DNA from 2 places in the Paenibacillus sp. FSL W8-0919 genome. Region 2 is predicted to be linked to the other one. Evidence: predicted binding sites of a transcription regulator. Region 2 holds the regulator's gene; the other holds the start of a gene.

Region 1 (3,415 bases), 970 kb from region 2:
TATGCGTAGGGCATGGCGGAGGGGTCTGCATCACAGTTGGGTATAGCTAATCAGACGGATATGGGCATTCACAAGCTCATGAACCAATTACGAATCCATCCTGAAGGGATCCGATGGAATCTCATGTTGCTTGTTGAGGATCCCTCCGTCTGAAGCGGGAATGTCCAATTCCGTAACCAATTATACCGGCTCCCCAACCAACGGCCGCATGGACAAGCGGATAAACCGTCTCCTCCGAGTGACCGGTGTAGTGGACGAGCCCGTAAAGGGGGACGGCGTAGAGAAGGACGAATGGAATGAGAACGACGTAGAGCTTCAGCAAGTAGCCGACGACCATGAAGAACACGCCGACGAGCCAATAAGCCGAGAACCAGCGGGGGTAGTAAATCTGATTGGTATACCCCATCACAAAACCGGAGAACAGAAGCAGAAGGACAAGAACAATGGAGGCAACTCCATGAATTGCATGCGGATCGGCGCCGGAAACGGCACGCTCCAGGTTCAAGATCAGAAACGGAAGATGGACGAGCACGAGCATGAAAACAAAGGATATTTTTGAGCCGATCATAAGGACCTCCCTGTATGTAGGAATCAACAATACAATGATACCAGAAATAACCATGGAGGGCTGGGTTGGTCACTATGTTCTATGCTGACATAAAAAAGGCATGCACCTTTACGTGTGCATGCCTTTTGCATGTATTGCTTCTTATAGTCCTTGCGAAGGCGTCTTCTCCAACACTTGGTCGACGAGACCGTATTCTTTGGCTTCTTCAGCCGTCATGAAGTAGTCGCGGTCGGTATCCTTCTCGATCCGCTCCAGCGGTTGGCCGGTGCGCTCGGCAAGAATACGGTTCAGCTTGTCGCGCATCTTCAGAATGCGGCGTGCCCGGATTTCGATATCCGTTGCTTGACCTTGTGCGCCGCCAAGCGGCTGGTGAATCATGATTTCGCTGTTCGGCAGCGCGTAGCGCTTGCCCTTAGCGCCTGCATTCAGCAGGAATGCACCCATGGAGGCGGCCATACCGACACAGATGGTCGAGACGTCCGGCTTGATGAATTGCATCGTATCGAATATTGCCATGCCCGCGGTGATCGAACCGCCAGGGCTATTGATGTAAAGGTGAATATCCTTCTCCGGATCCTCTGCCGACAAGAACAGCATTTGGGCAATGATGGAATTGGCGACCACGTCATTGACGTCGGAGCCGAGGAAGATTATGCGGTCTTTCAGCAATCTGGAATAGATGTCGTATGCCCGCTCGCCGCGGTTGCTTTGTTCAACGACCATAGGTATAAAACTCACGTGAAAAACCTCCTCATTAAGTGCATCACTAATAAATACTGTTACCGTATTACCCACATGATAAACAATTTTAATCAAAAAGTCAAAGATAGTCAAACTATTGGGTAAAAAAAAGAGCCGTCATGGGCACTTTCGGGTAATTCATATATGAGAAAATTTAAAGATGGCGCGCCCGCGAGGAATCGAACCTCGATCTCAGGCTCCGGAGGCCTACGTCATATCCATTGGACCACGGGCGCATATAAAAAATCAGCAACGAAGATGATTATACCCTATCTAATAGAAAAACACAAGAGCGGATAAAACATTGTTTTGATATATAGAGAGGTTTCGATTTGGCCATAATGTATAAGAATGATGGTTGCAGAGAAATATACGTTCGGACACTTGCAACCTGCATCATTATTGGTTAGAATAGGGGTGGGACTTAAAAGGTTATCCCGGGACATTTTACGTCCAACCGATAGAAGAGCCGAGACGAAAGTTTGCAGGAGTGGAATGCATGCGTAACCTATTAGAAATACAAGAGCAGCTTCTGCCCGATTTGATGTACACCTTTAAACGAAGGTACACGATCCTCCATCAGATCAAGCTGTCCGGGCTGGTCGGCCGACGAACGCTGGCGTCATCCTTATCGATGACGGAACGGGTTCTGCGGGCTGAAACCGATCTTCTGAAAGCGCAGGGACTGATCGAGATTGAGACGCTCGGTATGCGGATCAGCCATGCAGGACTGTGTCTGCTCGAAGAACTGGAGCCGCTCATGAAGGATTTGTTCGGGCTGGTCGAGCTTGAGGAGAAGATCAAGAAGGCCTACGGACTCCGCAAGGTTGTCGTCATTCCCGGTGACAGTGAATCCTCTCCGGAAGTGAAGCGCGAGCTCGGACGTGCCGGAGCAAGAACACTGCTAAGCTTCGTCGAGAACGGCGATACGATCGCCGTCACGGGTGGATCCACGCTCGCCGAAGTCGCGGAGCAGATGTCACCGCTTGCGGCAGGGCCTCTGAAAGGCACATGGTTTGTGCCCGCACGCGGCGGTCTCGGAGAGAGCATGGAAATTCAGGCTAACACGATTGCTTCCAAGATGGCGAAGCGCGTGGGTGCCGAATATCGTCTGCTGCACGTGCCTGATCTCCTTAGCGAGGATGCCTATCAATCCCTAGTGCAGGATCAGCACATCCAGGAGATTGTGGATGTCATCCGACGTTCCCGGATCATTATCCACGGGATCGGCGACGCGATGGAAATGGCCAGAAGACGCAAGCTGGACGAGGACTCGATCCGCAGCCTCCAGCAGGATGGGGCGATTGCCGAATCCTTCGGATACTACTTCAGCGAGGAAGGCGCGGTTGTCCACAAGATGCTGACTCTCGGGCTCCGGCTGGAGGACATCATGCAGACGGAGACGATCATTGGCATTGCCGGCGGCCGAAGCAAAGGCAAAGCGATTCATGCCGTGCTGAAATTCGGGCACGAGGATATCCTCGTTACGGATGAGGCGGCTGCGCTGGAGGTAGAGAAGGAGATCGATGCAGCGGCATCGTAACCTTACGGTCCAGCAAGCATACAGGTGCAAGGCCTCGTTATTCTTTATCCCGTTGTCTTGATCGGCTTAACGGCCGGTCTTGAATATATTAATTTTACAAATATGGAGGGAACTACTCATGGTTAAAGTAGGTATTAACGGTTTTGGACGTATTGGACGCAACGTGTTCCGTGCTGCGCTGAACAACAGCGAAGTAGAAATCGTTGCAATCAACGATTTGACGGACGTAAGCACGCTGGCTCACCTTTTGAAATATGACACGACTCACGGAAGACTGAATGCAACCGTTGAAGCTAAAGAAGGCGCACTGGTTGTAAACGGCCGTGAGATCAAAGTATTTGCTGAGCGCAACCCTGAAGCATTGCCTTGGGCTGAGTACGGCGTAGAAATCGTTGTTGAGTCCACGGGTATCTTTACAGCGAAAGAGAAAGCTTCCGCTCACCTCAAAGGCGGCGCTAAGAAAGTTATTATCTCCGCTCCAGCTACGGACGAGGATATCACTATCGTTATGGGCGTTAACGAAGAGAAATACGATGCTGCTAACCACACCATCATTTCCAACG
Region 2 (3,415 bases):
ATCAAGAAGATCATTAAGGACCGGATCCTGCATGGGGTGTATCCTTTGGGAACCCATATTCCTTCTGAGCCGCAGCTGGAGCAGGAATTCAACGTCAGCAAGATGACCGTGCGCAATGCGATTCAGGAGCTGCACCAGGAGGGCTATGTCGAGAAACGCAGCGGGGTAGGGACGATTGTAACCCGCAATACCTCGTTCTCGAAGCTTTCCAAGGGCAAGCTGTTTACCGAGATTTTGGTCGAGGAAGGGCATCAGATTCAGAAGCGCCATTTGAAGACCGAATGGGTGTTTCACGAGCCGGATAGCGAGATGTATGAAAAATTCGGCGAAAAATGCCTTCGCATCGAGCGGTTGTACCTGCTGGACGGGCAGCCCTACATTCACTATACGCATTATGTTTCGCCGCTTGTCGATATGGGAGGGGATTTCGGGCCTGGCGAGCTCCCTTCCCTTTATGACCGGATTGAAGAAAGCCAGATTACGCTGGAGAATTTCCGCGACCGTTTTCTGGCGGCCGTAGCGGATGAAGAGATGGCGGGTCTGCTTGGCGTCAGTCCGGGTACGCCGCTCCTCAAGCGGCTCAGATCCTCTTACGACGGTGCGGGGACGATTATTGAATACAGCATCGGTTATTACAATACAGAGCTTCAGCATTATTTAATCAGCTACGACGCGTAAAGACAGGGCGCAGCGGGAAGGCTCGAAAGGAATAAAGTCAGGGAAGAGCAGCCTTATGGCCGGGGAACCGGGATCAGGCTGCTTTTTTCTATAGCCTCGAGTGCGGGCGCGCGTTGTGGGGATTAAGGGCAGGCTTGGAAGGCGCTCGAAGAGGCAAAATTCCTGCGGGGCTGTGGCTATAAGGGTGAGAAAAAATGGGCAGACTACGAATAACAGACCGGCGCGAAAATTTTGTGGCCCCCCCTTGGCAAATTTTAAAGTTATGCTATAATGAGATTAAAGTCAAAGAAAGTCAAAGTCAACGGGCAGGGTTCGCTGATTTTGATTATGGTTAAAATTTAAAGGTATGACTCTGTGCGGACGTGTAAGATCACAATCCGTCTTATCGTTTCAAACAGTGGAGGATGAACAGACCATGCGTAATATCTCTGATATTATCGAACAATACCTCAAGAGCATTTTGCAGGAAAGCCCGGAGGGAACCGTTGAAATTCAACGGAACGATCTGGCGGAGCAGTTCTCCTGCGTTCCTTCCCAGATCAACTATGTCATCAGCACCAGATTTACGCTGGAGAAGGGCTTTCTCGTCGAGAGCAAGCGCGGAGGCGGCGGTTATATCCGCATCCAGCGGATCGAGCTTCCCCAGCATTCCGCACTCCACCAGCATCTGCATCATACGATCGGCAGCCGGATCGACCAGACGGTCGCGGAAGGGCTGATCTACCAGCTGGAGGAGTCAAGGTTCTTGAACAAACGAGAGGCCAGCTTGATGCGGGCCGCCATTTCGAGGGATTGCCTCAATGTGAAGCTTCCTTACCGGGATGAGCTCCGTGCGAGAATCATGAAGGCCATGCTTATTGCTTTGTTAGGTAAGTGAGTCTGTGTAAGGAGGGCATGGAGTATGATATGCCAGGAATGTGGTAAACGACCAGCGACATTGCATTTTACGAAAATCGTGAATGGCGAGAAGACCGAATTTCATTTTTGTGAATCTTGTGCCCGTGAAAAAGGGGAATTGATCCCCGGGACGTCGAATGGTTTTTCTATACACAGTTTGCTGTCAGGGCTCCTGGATCTGGATCCTTCCGGCAAGGGCCAGAATGCGGGAGCCAAGCCGGCGCAGACACTGCGCTGCGAGGAATGCGGCATGACGTATTCCCAATTCAGCAAGCTTGGCCGTTTCGGCTGCAGCTCGTGTTATAAATATTTCTCGGATCGCCTGGATCCGCTGTTCAAGCGAGTGCATGGCAATACGTCCCATGTCGGCAAGGTGCCGAAGCGGACCGGCGGTGTCATTCAGCTCAAGCGCAAGATTGAGGAGCTGAAGAAGGAGCTTCAGTTCCGGATCGTGCAGGAGGAGTTTGAAACGGCCGCCGAGATTCGGGACCGGATCCGCGAGCTTGAGCGAAATATCGCCCAAGGATGAGGAACTTATGATGATGCACTTTTAGCTAGGAGGAATGCGTGATGTCTAATCACCGGTTTACCGATACGGCGCTGAGCGAATGGATGCGCGGGAATGGTCAGGATTCCGACATTGTCATCAGCACCCGTGTCAGGGTGGCGCGCAATCTGCAGCAGCTTCCTTTCCCGCTGCTGGCGACGAATCAGCAGTCGAGCGAAGTGCTAGAGCGCCTGATCAGCGTCATCAAGGATAGGGAGCGGCTGAACGATTTCGGGGAGCTGCATGTTATCAAATTGAGCGATATTGACGATTTGGATAAACGGGTGCTTGTCGAGAAGCATCTGATCAGTCCCAATCTGGCCAATGAATCCCGAAACGGCGCTGTCATTTTGACAGAGGACGAATCCGTCAGCATCATGATCAATGAAGAGGATCATCTACGCATACAGTGTTTATATCCGGGCTTTCAGGTTAGAGAAGCTTGGGAGCGGGCGACGGCGCTGGACGATATTTTCGAAGCGCATGTCGATTATGCCTTTGATGACAAGCGGGGATACCTGACCAGCTGTCCGACGAACGTCGGAACCGGCCTCCGTGCCTCGGTTATGATGCATCTGCCGGCGCTGGTGATGACCCAGCAGATCAACCGGATTCTCTCGGCCGTGTCTCAGGTGGGCTTGACCGTTCGGGGCATTTACGGCGAGGGCAGCGAAGCTGTGGGCAATCTGTTCCAGATCTCCAACCAGATTACGCTTGGCCAGACCGAAGCCGAGATTATTGAAAATCTTCACAGTGTCGCCCTGCAGATCATTGAGCATGAGAAGAACGCCAGACAGCGTCTTCTTAATGAATCCAAGCTGCGGATCACGGACCGGGTGATGCGCTCCTATGGCATACTGTCCTACGCGGCGGTTATGGATTCCAAGGAAGCGGCGCAGCGGCTGTCCGATGTCCGTCTCGGTGTGGATCTGGGATTGCTCGAAGGTCCGGCCAGCTCGGTGATGAATGAGCTTAATGTGAAGACGCAGCCGGGCTTCCTGCAAAAGACGTTCGGGGAGAGCATGAATCCTTCGGAACGCGATATGTACAGAGCCAAGCTCATCAGGGAAACGCTGGCTGCGAAGCCGTAGATGAACTTTTGATTAAGAGACAGGAATCTAGAGCTTTCAGGAAGAATATTTCTTGACCCGGGATAAAAATGCCAGGGTTCGGTTAATGGAATATAACCGTTGTTTCTTTTAATAGGCGAATCGGGCAGCATCGCGACCCTTCGGGGCGGCGATACACCGAAATTCGTGAGGGTAAATATACATGAAACGTGGAGGTGCAATA

The links. The regulator CtsR, encoded in region 2, represses protease genes until heat stress. The targets are predictions, from matches to a motif close to ATGGTCAATAAAGGTCAAACA.
Region 1: the regulator CtsR is predicted to act here: its motif matches at 1,385-1,405, upstream of clpP (ATP-dependent Clp endopeptidase proteolytic subunit ClpP).

What each region holds. Positions count from the first base shown of each region.
Region 1 covers NZ_JBBOPV010000001.1:973,049-976,463, reverse strand. Annotated here, with positions in the region: gene NST44_RS04085 (hypothetical protein) at 122-568, opposite strand; gene clpP (ATP-dependent Clp endopeptidase proteolytic subunit ClpP) at 710-1,306, opposite strand; tRNA gene NST44_RS04075 (tRNA-Arg) at 1,471-1,545, opposite strand; gene NST44_RS04070 (sugar-binding transcriptional regulator) at 1,809-2,852, shown strand; gene gap (type I glyceraldehyde-3-phosphate dehydrogenase) at 2,971-3,415, shown strand, end outside.
Region 2 covers NZ_JBBOPV010000001.1:1,938,980-1,942,394, forward strand. Annotated here, with positions in the region: gene NST44_RS08260 (GntR family transcriptional regulator) at 1-678, shown strand, start outside; gene NST44_RS08265 (CtsR family transcriptional regulator) at 1,094-1,555, shown strand; gene NST44_RS08270 (UvrB/UvrC motif-containing protein) at 1,580-2,104, shown strand; gene NST44_RS08275 (protein arginine kinase) at 2,146-3,213, shown strand.